Regions from separate parts of the Senegalia sp. (in: firmicutes) genome, predicted to be linked through region 2. Evidence: predicted binding sites of a transcription regulator. Region 2 holds the regulator's gene; the other holds the start of a gene.

What was found. The regulator LexA, encoded in region 2, represses DNA repair genes until DNA is damaged. The targets are predictions, from matches to a motif close to CNAACANNTGTTNG.
Region 1: a site for LexA is predicted at 2,846-2,859, ahead of uvrB (excinuclease ABC subunit UvrB). Genes of this name have one in related genera too.

Annotation. Positions count from the first base shown of each region.
Region 1 is NZ_JBQCYD010000011.1:26,562-32,203, reverse strand. It holds gene uvrA (excinuclease ABC subunit UvrA) at 1-813, opposite strand, end outside; gene uvrB (excinuclease ABC subunit UvrB) at 849-2,819, opposite strand; gene ACTHUW_RS04430 (S41 family peptidase) at 2,962-4,161, opposite strand; gene ACTHUW_RS04425 (murein hydrolase activator EnvC family protein) at 4,318-5,451, opposite strand; gene ftsX (permease-like cell division protein FtsX) at 5,465-5,642, opposite strand, start outside.
Region 2 is NZ_JBQCYD010000014.1:37-5,678, reverse strand. It holds gene mutL (DNA mismatch repair endonuclease MutL) at 1-1,006, shown strand, start outside; gene miaA (tRNA (adenosine(37)-N6)-dimethylallyltransferase MiaA) at 1,022-1,969, shown strand; gene hfq (RNA chaperone Hfq) at 1,973-2,197, shown strand; gene ACTHUW_RS05230 (methionine gamma-lyase family protein) at 2,276-3,559, shown strand; gene lexA (transcriptional repressor LexA) at 3,582-4,202, opposite strand; gene ACTHUW_RS05220 (LysM peptidoglycan-binding domain-containing protein) at 4,351-4,650, shown strand; gene ACTHUW_RS05215 (tyrosine recombinase XerC) at 4,647-5,606, opposite strand.

The sequences.
Region 1 (5,642 bases), on a different contig from region 2:
GCTATTAAATGAAAACATTCTTGGGGAGATTTCTTCAAGAGCTATGCCACAATCAGCACATGCAAAGTTCTGACTAAATAGCATGTCTTCTCCATCAATAATATTGACTATTATAAGGCCTTCTCCTATTTCTAGAGCAGTTTCTATAGAATCGGTTAGTCTTTTTTCTATATCTTCTTTTACTATTATTCTATCTACAACTATTTCAATAGTATGTTTTTTATTTTTTTCAAGTTCTTCTAATTCATTAATATCAGATATTTCATTGTCAACTCTAACTCTTACGAATCCTTCTTTTCTTATATTTTCTATAATCTTTTTATGTTGTCCTTTCTTGCCTCTGATTACTGGAGCAAGTAATTGTATCTTAGTTCTATCTTCTAGTTCCATAACTTTATCTACCATTTGATCTATAGTTTGTGAAGAAATCTCTTTACCACATTTAGGACAATGTGGTGTTCCTATTCTTGCAAATAACAATCTGAAATAATCATATATTTCAGTCACAGTCCCAACTGTTGAACGTGGATTTCTATTTGTAGTTTTTTGATCTATACTTATAGCAGGCGATAGACCTTCAATATATTCCACATTTGGTTTTTCCATTTGTCCTAAAAACTGTCTAGCATATGCAGACAAACTCTCTACATATCTTCTCTGACCTTCTGCATAAATTGTATCAAATGCAAGTGATGACTTACCTGAACCAGATAATCCTGTTAATACTATAAACTTATCACGAGGTAATTCTATATCTATATTTTTTAAATTATGTTCTTTTGCTCCTTTTACTATCAATTTATCTTTTTGCATCTATTATCCCTCTTTCTATTAAGGACAAAACTTAATTATTCATCTAATTTTTTATTAAGTTCTGTTATTTTATCTCTTAGCTCTGCTGCTCTTTCAAACTGTAAGTTTTCTGCTGCTTCCATCATTTCTGCTTCTATAGATATAATCATATTTTCTATTTCTTCTTTGCTCATTTTATTTGCATTATATCCATCTTCATCTTCTGAAACTTTTGTAGCTTCTATTACATCCCTTATAGATTTCTTAATTGTTGTAGGTGTAATATCATGTTCTTCATTGTATTTAGTTTGTATGCTTCTTCTTCTATTAGTTTCAGATATTGTTCTATTCATAGAATTAGTTATTTTATCAGCATACATTATAACTCTTCCATCTGAATTTCTTGCAGCTCTTCCTACTGTTTGTATCATAGCTGTTTCTGATCTTAAAAAACCTTCCTTATCTGCATCTAAAATAGCTATAAGTGAAACTTCTGGTAGGTCCAAGCCTTCCCTAAGTAAGTTTATACCTATCAATACATCAAATTTTCCAAGTCTTAAATCACGTATTATACCCATTCTTTCTATGGTTTTGATATCAGAATGAAGGTATGTGACCTTTATTCCTATTTCTTTTAAATAATCTGTTAAATCTTCACTCATTTTTTTGGTGAGCGTTGTTATTAGTACTCTTTCATTTCTTTCTATTCTTATATTTATTTCTTTTATTAAATTATCTATTTGATTTTCTGTAGGCCTTATTTCTATTAATGGGTCAAGAAGTCCTGTAGGTCTTATGATTTGTTCTACTATTTGCTCCGAATGCTCTGCTTCATATTGACTTGGTGTAGCACTTACAAAGACCATTTGATTTATATGACTTTCAAATTCTTCAAAATTTAGGGGTCTATTATCAAGTGCAGAAGGTAATCTAAAACCATGATCTACCAAAGTTTGCTTCCTTGATCTATCACCTGCATACATTCCTCTAATTTGAGGTATACTAACATGGGATTCATCTACTACCATTAAAAAATCATCTGGAAAATAATCTATCAAAGTATAAGGTTTACTTCCAGGTGCTCTATCACTTAGATGTCTAGAATAGTTTTCTATTCCATTACAATATCCCATTTCTCTGAGCATTTCTATATCATACATAGTTCTTTGCTCTAATCTTTGTGCTTCTAACAATTTATCTTCATTTCTAAGTTCCTTTAATCTTTCTTCTAATTCCTTTTCTATCCCAACGATAGCTTTATCAATTTTATCTTGTGAAGTGGCAAAGTGAGATGCAGGAAATATTGAAATATGATTTCTTCTTCCTATTATTTCTCCAGTTAATGAATTTACTTCTGTTATCCTATCTATTTCATCTCCAAAAAACTCTACCCTTATAGCATTTTCCGTAGAAGAAGCTGGAAATATCTCAATAATATCTCCACGTACTCTAAATGTACCCCTAACAAAATTTATATCATTTCTTTCATATTGTATATCAACTAATTTTTTTATAACTTCTTCCCTATCCTTCATCATTCCAGGACGCAATGAAAGTGATAATTTTTCATAATCAATAGGATCTCCTAATCCATATATACAAGATACTGATGCAACTATTATTACATCTTTTCTCTCAAATAAACTAGCTGTAGCAGAATGTCTAAGTTTATTTATTTCATCATTTATAGAAGCATCTTTTTGAATATAAGTATCACTGCCTGGCACATAGGCTTCTGGTTGATAATAATCATAAAAACTTACAAAATATTCTACTGCACTATCAGGAAAAAACTCTCCAAATTCAGATGCAAGTTGAGCTGCAAGTGTTTTATTGTGTGCTATTACAAGTGTAGGTTTTTGAACATTTTCTATAATGTTTGCCATAGTAAATGTTTTACCTGAACCTGTAACTCCGAGTAAGGTTTGAAATTTTTTGCCATCCTTTAATCCTTTTGTTAATTTATCTATAGCCTTAGGTTGATCGCCTCTAGGCTCAAATTCAGAACTTATTTTAAATTTATTCATTTTATTTATCACCTCAAGTATTTTAAGGAACAATTGTTCGTTGTTATTATATTGCTTTTTTCAAATTAAGTCAATACATCTATTACTATTTATGCCCCATTATAAAGAATATAAAACTTTAAAAAAGATATAGGCTAATAGCCTACATCTTTTCTTTTAATACTTCTATTGCTTTTTTTAATTGTATGTCTTTTTCTAAATTTTCTATACCACCTTGAACATCTTCTGGTAATTTTATTTCAATATTAGGCTCTATACCTTTTCCGTGTATATTTGTTCCATTTGGAGTAAAGTATTCAGAAACAGTGAGTTTAAATCCTGATCCATCACTTAATTGCTCAATTCTTTGTACTATACCTTTTCCAAATGTTTTAGTTCCTATAAGAGTACCTGTTTTAGTATCTTTTATAGCTCCAGATAATATCTCAGAAGCCGAAGCACTTCCTTCATTTACTAAAACAGTTAATGGAAGGTCTAATTTTTCTTCATCAGATTTAAAATATTCTTTTTCTCCATTTTTAGTTTCAGTATAAACTATATTTGATTTTCCTATAAGTAAATCTGCTATATCAGCTGTTTGTTTAAGCAGTCCACCAGGATTATTTCTCAAATCTATAATTAAAGATTCCATCCCTTTTTCTTTTAAACTATCTAAATGCTTTTTAAAATCATCATATACTAATTCATCAAATTGTATTATTCTAATATAACCAATCTTATCTTCTAACATTTCTGATTTCACACTTTTAAGTCTTATTTCTTTTCTAGTTAATTTAACTTCAATTTCCTCTGAACTTTCATCTTCCTTTGTTCTTAAAATTGTAAGAGTGACATCTGTTCCAGGTTCACCTTTCATAATATCCACTGCTTTATCCATTGTGTCTGCTGTGAATTCCTTGTTATCTACTTTAATTATTTTATCTCCTGGTTTTATACCAGCTTTTTCTCCTGGTGTATCTTCTATAGGTGATACAACAGTTATAAAACCATCTTCTCCTGGTGTAACTATTATTCCTACTCCTCCATAACTACCTTCTGTTTGATCCATGAAATCAGAAAATTCTTCTTTATTCATATAGACAGAATATGGATCTTCTAGCCCCTCAAACAAACCTTTTAACTGACCATCAGTAAGCTCTTCACTTGTTACTTCATTTAAATAATTCTCATCTATATAATTTTTCATATATGCTATTTTACTAGAACTATCCAATTGACTTTTAGGCATTATTATTTTCGAACCTATAGTAAGTTGAACTACATTATCTAATATAAGAGTACCTGTAGCTGTTAATAAAATTAATATCACACCAATAATCATAGCTTTTTTCTTTGAAATCATTCGACTCACCTCCACTTAATCATCATACTATAAAGTTTATTAAAATCACTATCATATTATACCATTTAGCTTTTACCATTTCAATTTAACTATTCGTTTTCATAAATAAAAGACAGAGTATCATATAATATAATAATGATTGACTCTGTCTTATTCTTATTTTAAATATGATAAAGGATTTACATACTGCCCATTAACTCTTACCTCAAAATGAAGATGTGGTCCTGTAGAGTTTCCTGAGCTACCGCCACGTGCAATCGGTTGACCTTTTTTTACATTTTGTCCTACACTTACAAGTAAAGATTGGTTGTGAGCATATAAAGTTACAATCTTACCACCATGGTCAATCATAATTGAATTACCATATCCACCTTTTCCACCTGCAAATATTACCTTTCCACTATTAGCTGCTACTACTGTAGTACCATATTGTCCACCATAACCAATATCTATACCAGTATGTAACTTTTTAGACCCACTTATAGGATGTGTTCTGTATCCAAAAGGTGAAGTTACTTTATACTTTCCAGGCACTGGCCAAGTATACTCTCCTCCTACATAAACAGCATTAGGACTTTGTAACTTTTGTATTTCATTTGTTGTCTTATCTGCTTCCTTATTTATATCATCTTCTAATTTTTCTAAGCTTTTATGATCTTTTTCTAACTTTTTCATTTCTTCTGTTTTTGATCTATTAGCTAAGGAAAGTTTTTCTCTTTGTTTGTTGACTTGTTGCTTTTGATGAGCTAATAATCTTTTCTTAGTTTCTAATTCTTTTTTCTTATCTTCTATTATTTCCCTTTGATCTTGCATAAATTTAAGTAAAGAAACATCTTGATCTGCAATCTTTTGAACTAAATCTAATCTACTGATAAAATCTGTAAAGTCTTCAGCTCCCAAAATCACTTCTAAGTAGCTTACATTTCCATTTTTGTACATAGTTCTAAGTCTTGCACTTAATACTTCATTTTTTTCATCAATCTTACCTTGTGCTTCTTCTAATTCACTTTCAGTTGTAACTATATCTTCCTCTACACCTAAAATTCTATCTTCTACTTTTTTGATTTCTTCAGCTGCTTTATTTATTTCATTATCAAGCTTCTTAATTTCTTTTTCAACCTCAGACATTTCACTTTCTTTTTCTTTCATTTTTTCTTTTGTATCTTTTAATTTAGTTTCTACTTCTTTTTGTTTTTCTTTTAGTTCATCTACATCCCCTGCATAAGCAAATCCTACATTCAGAAAAATTATACTTGCAAGCAAAAAAGATAACAACTTCCCTTTTTTCAAAATAATTTCCTCCTTAAACCTTTAAAAATCTTCTAAGTGATATAACACTGCCAATAACGCCGATTCCAACCCCAATAGATACAAACATTATTATTATATCATTTAATATTTGATAATAAGGTATCATATATACAGTTGCAAAAACATACAATTTTTGACTAGCCATGTCAAATAAATATTTATATCCATAA
Region 2 (5,642 bases):
TACTGTTAACAGATATCCAATAACTTATTTATATATTAATATAGATCCTAAAAATATAGATGTAAATGTCCACCCTTCAAAAATTGAAGTTAGATTCAATAATGATTTAGAAATTATATCTATAATTAAAAACATAATCAGAGAAAAATTACTAGAAAAAAATTTAATACCTAAAATAAACTTTAATAAAAAGAAGAATGAAGAAAAACAAGAAAATATTATAGATATAATAGATGACAATACAAAAGAAAATATAAATATAAATAATACACTCTATAAGGGAAAAAAAGAAAAGAATATAGACTTAGTAAATGAAAACTTAAATAATGATAGTGATAAATTCAATAATAATTATACTAAAGAAAAAAAAGATTATAATAAAGAAAAGCATGAGGAAAAACAAGAACAAAAAGTTTCTAAAATATTCCCTGATTTAAATATAGTAGGTAGGATATTTAATACTTATATAATTGGAGAAGATAAAATTAATAATTCTATGTATATGATAGATCAACATGCAGCTCACGAAAGAGTTATGTATGAAAAATTTAGAACACAATTTCAAAAAGAAGAAGTTGTAGTTCAACCTTTGCTTGTAGCTAGAACTATTAATTTAAATCACTATGATTATGAACTAGTTAAAGAAAGCATGGATTTATTTACAAGTTTAGGCTTTGATATATCTGATTTTGGTCATAATAGTATACTTTTAAGAGGTGTTCCTATGTTATTTGGATTACCTAATGATAACGATTTGTTTATTGATATTTTGGATAATTTAAATAATGATTTAAGTAATAAATATGAATTAAGGGTAGAGAAGATAATAAAAATGGCTTGTACAAATGCAATCAAAGCAGGTGATTTTTTAGGTGATATTGAAATAAACAACTTGATAAGTGACCTAAAAAAGTGTAACAATCCATTTACATGTCCTCATGGGAGACCTATTACAATTAAAATAACTAGATATGAAATTGAAAAGATGTTTAAAAGAATACAATAATTTAAGGATGATTTTATGAAAAAAGATTTAATAATTATAGTAGGACCAACTGCTTCTGGTAAGACTTCTATATCTATAGACTTAGCTAAAAAAATTAATGCAGAGATAATTTCTGCCGATTCTATGCAAATATATAAATACATGGATATAGGTACTGCTAAAGTTTCTAAACAGGAAATGAATGATATAAATCATCATATGATTGATGAAAAATATCCTAATGAAGAATATAGTGTTTCTGATTTTAAAAATAATGCTTATAAATATATTGATGATATTTATTTAAGAAATAAATTACCTCTTGTAGTTGGAGGAACTGGATTATATATTAATTCATTAGTATATGATTTAGATTTTAAAAAAGCTATATCCAATAATGAATTAAGAGATAAATACTATGATTTGGCAAAACAACATGGTAACAAGTATATACATGACTTATTAAAAGAAGTTGATTACAAATCATATATTAGAATACATGAAAATGATACTAAAAGAATAGTTAGAGCACTTGAAATTTTTTATGAGACTGGTAAAGCAATGAGTGATAGTTACGATGATTTTAGAAAACCAAACACTGATTTTAATTTAATTATATTTGGAATAACTATGAATAGAGATAAACTATATGAAAGAATCAATAAAAGGGTAGATATAATGTTAGAAGATGGATTGGTTGAAGAAGTTAAAAGTTTATTAGATATGGGATATGATAAATCTTTAATTTCTATGCAAGGTTTGGGGTATAAAGAAATTATAGGGTATTTAGAAGGTAAATATAGTTTAAAAGAAGCTATAGAACTTTTAAAACGAGATACCAGAAGGTTTGCTAAAAGACAAATTACATGGTTTAAGAAAGATGAGAGAATTAATTGGTTAAATAAAGTAGATTTTGAAAGCGAAAATGATATAATTGAAACTATGGTTTCTGTTATAAATAAAAATTTGTTAAGGAGTGTATAGCTTATGAAAAGCAACATTAATCTGCAAGATGTATTTCTAAATAAGTTAAGAAAAGCACACGTTCCAGTAACACTTTTTTTAGTAAATGGTTTTCAGCTCAAAGGTATAGTAAAAGGCTTTGATAATTATACTATTGCCTTAGAAAATGAAGGGACTCAAAATATTATTTATAAGCATGCTATATCTACTATGATACCAGCAAAAAATGTTGATTTAACAGAAAAGTAATACTATAATTGATTAAAAAGTATTCTTCTTCGGATAGAATGCTTTTTAATTTTTTAAATACTCTAAGAAGGTGAAATTATGAATGAGTTAACAGAAAAAATATTATGTAAACAAAATATAAGCAAAGATATAATTATAAAGGTTAAAAATGCTGAAGATAAATTAAAAGGTAGATTTATTGAAATTGATGAAATAAGTGAATACAATCAAATTAAAGTATTAAATGCTATGCAAGAAGAACGTTTAGATTCTACAAATTTTAATTGGACTACAGGCTATGGCTATGGTGATATAGGCAGGGATAAAGTTGAAGATATTTATAAAAGAGTTTTCTGTGCTGAAGATGCAATAGTAAGACCAACTATAGTTTCTGGCACTCATGCTTTATCTCTTACACTATCAGGGATATTATTAGAAGGAGATGAACTTATATCTGCTGTGGGTAGTCCCTATGATACTTTATTAAAAGTGATCGGGACTGAAGGGGATGAACCTGGAACATTATTAGAAAGAGGAATAAGATATAAAGAAATCGAATTAAAAAGTGATAATAGTGTGGATATTAACAATTTAATAAAAAGCATATCTGATAAAACTAAAATTGTATTAATACAAAGATCTACAGGGTATAGCTTTAGAAAGGCTCTTACTATAAATGAGATAAAGTATATTATAAAAAAGATAAAGGGAGTCAGAGAAGATATAATTTGCATGGTAGATAATTGTTATGGTGAGTTTGTTGATACTCAAGAACCTATTGAAGTAGGAGCTGATATTATAGCTGGTTCTTTAATTAAAAATCCAGGTGGAGGATTAGCCTTAACAGGTGGATATATAGTTGGTAGAAGTGATTTAGTTAAAAGAATTGCTAATAGAAGCACTGCTCCTGGCGTAGGTAAAGATTGTGGTCTTACTTTTGGAACTACTAGAAATACTTTACAAGGATTTTTCTTAGCACCTATGATAGTAAAGGAATCTCTTAAAAGTGCTCTACTTATAGGTAGGGTTTTTAAAGACTTAGGTTATGAAATAATACCTGATGTGGAAGATAAGAGAGGTGATATAATTCAAGCAATTAAGATGGAAGATGAAAAAAAGGTAGTTGAATTTTGCAGGTCCATACAATCTTCCTCTCCAGTAGACTCTCATGTTAGATTAGAGCCTTGGCATATGCCTGGTTATGAAGATAAAGTAATTATGGCATCAGGAGCATTTATAGAAGGCTCTTCTATAGAGCTAAGTGCTGATGCCCCTATAAGAAAACCTTATGTAGTTTATTTTCAAGGAGGACTGAATTATTACCATAGTAAATATGCTCTTATGAATGTATTAGCTCAATTTGAAAAAGAAAAATTAATATAATAAAAAAGGCCTTCTTTGGCCTTTAATCTATAGTTCTAAATACTCCTCTTATTTTTCCAAGAATAGAGACATCAGTTACTATTATAGGATCCATACTAGAGTTTTCTGGTTGTAATCTGATATGGTCTTTTTCTATAAAATATCTTTTAATAGTAGCTTCATCTTCTATTAAAGCAACTACAATATCTCCATTTTCTGCAGTGTTTTGCTGTTTAACTAGTACATAATCACCATCTAATATACCAGCATCTTTCATACTTTCGCCGCTTACTGAAAGCATAAAAACTGTATCATTCTTTACTATATCTATAGAAAGTGGGAAAGTATCTTCTATATTTTCAGTAGCTAATATAGGGATACCTGCTGTAACTTTTCCTATTATTGGCACCTCTATTATTTCTTTTCTACTAAAAATATTTTCATTTTTACTATCTAAGACTTCTATTGCTCTTGGTTTAGTAGCATCACGTCTTAAATAACCCTTTTTTTCTAAGCGAGATAAATGTCCATGTACAGTTGAAGTTGACTTTAATCCTACAGCCTTGCAAATTTCTCTTACAGATGGTGGATAACCTTTTTGCATAATTTCTTTTTTTATGAATTTTAATATATTACTTTGTTTAGTTGATAGTTCTTCATACATATATAGCACCTCACAATGTCAATTTTAATTTATTATACCACAAGACATAAATTTTATCAAACATTCGTTCGACTTTATGTTGACAAAGAACGTGCGTTCTGCTATAATTAAGTTAATATAAGGAACTAACGTTCGAGGAGGGCTTAAAATGCATAATAAAAAAATAGTTATAGTAAATAGGGTTAGGTTTACAATGTTTTTATCAGTAATTACATTAGTACTTGCTTTACTATTAAATAATGTTTTAGGAATAGTTTTTGCTAGTGATACATATAAGGATTACAATAAGGTGTTTGTACAAAAGGGTGATAGTATATGGAATATTGCTAAGGAGAATAATCCCAATGGAGAAGATATAAGAAAAATAGTTTATGAAATTAGAGAAGTAAATGATATAGAAAATGAATGGATAAAGCCAGGAGATATTCTAAAAATACCAAGAGATTAAAATCTCTTGGTATTTTTAGATAGGGGATTACTTTTTACGGCTTCTCTTAATTTATCATCATCTAAGTGAGTGTATATCTGAGTAGTAGATACACTAGAATGGCCTAATATCTGTTGTAAGGCTCTTATATCTACATTACCATGCTTATACATCAAAGTAGCTGCAGTGTGACGTAATTTATGAGTTGATAGGTCATCTGTATCAAGCCCTGCATTTTTTAAATGTTTTTTAACTAAATGTTGAACTGCACGTACACTCAATCTATTTTTTCTTTTACTTAAGAATAAAGCTTTTTTATCTTTTATATTTTCATTTGGTCTTATTTTTAAATATTCATTTATTGCTCTTAGGGAACTTTCATTTAAATATATGGTTCTTTCTTTATCTCCCTTACCTATAACTGTTAAAGTATCATTTTTTATTTTATCTATATTGATGCTAACAAGTTCTGAAAGCCTAAGGCCGCAATTTAAAAATATCATTATTATAGCATAATCTCTAACTTTGAATTCACCTTCGATATTTTCTATTAATTCAAGTGATTCATCAAGAGTAAGGTAAGAGGGATGTCTTTGAGTTAATTTAGGTGTTTCTAAATTTATAGTTGGGTTTACATCTACTAATTCAACTATATTATGTAAGTATTTAAAAAAAGATCTAATACTTGCAATTTTACGTGCACGAGTGTTTGTAGAGTTATTTCTTTTTTTATCTACAAAGGAAATATAAGAAAACAAATCTTGTAAATTTATCTTTCTTATTATCGCTATATCTAAATCACTAATGTCTATGTCGTTAAACTCTATATCTTTATCTACTAATTCATATCTCTTTTTAATGAATCTTAAAAATGTTCTGAGATCATAATAATATTCTTTTATAGTGTTTTTTGATTTGCCTTTAATAGTGTCTAAATAGTTTAAAAAATCCTCTAAAACAATAGGGATATCATCCATAATTATTCCTCCTTAATAAATTATACCTTAATTATA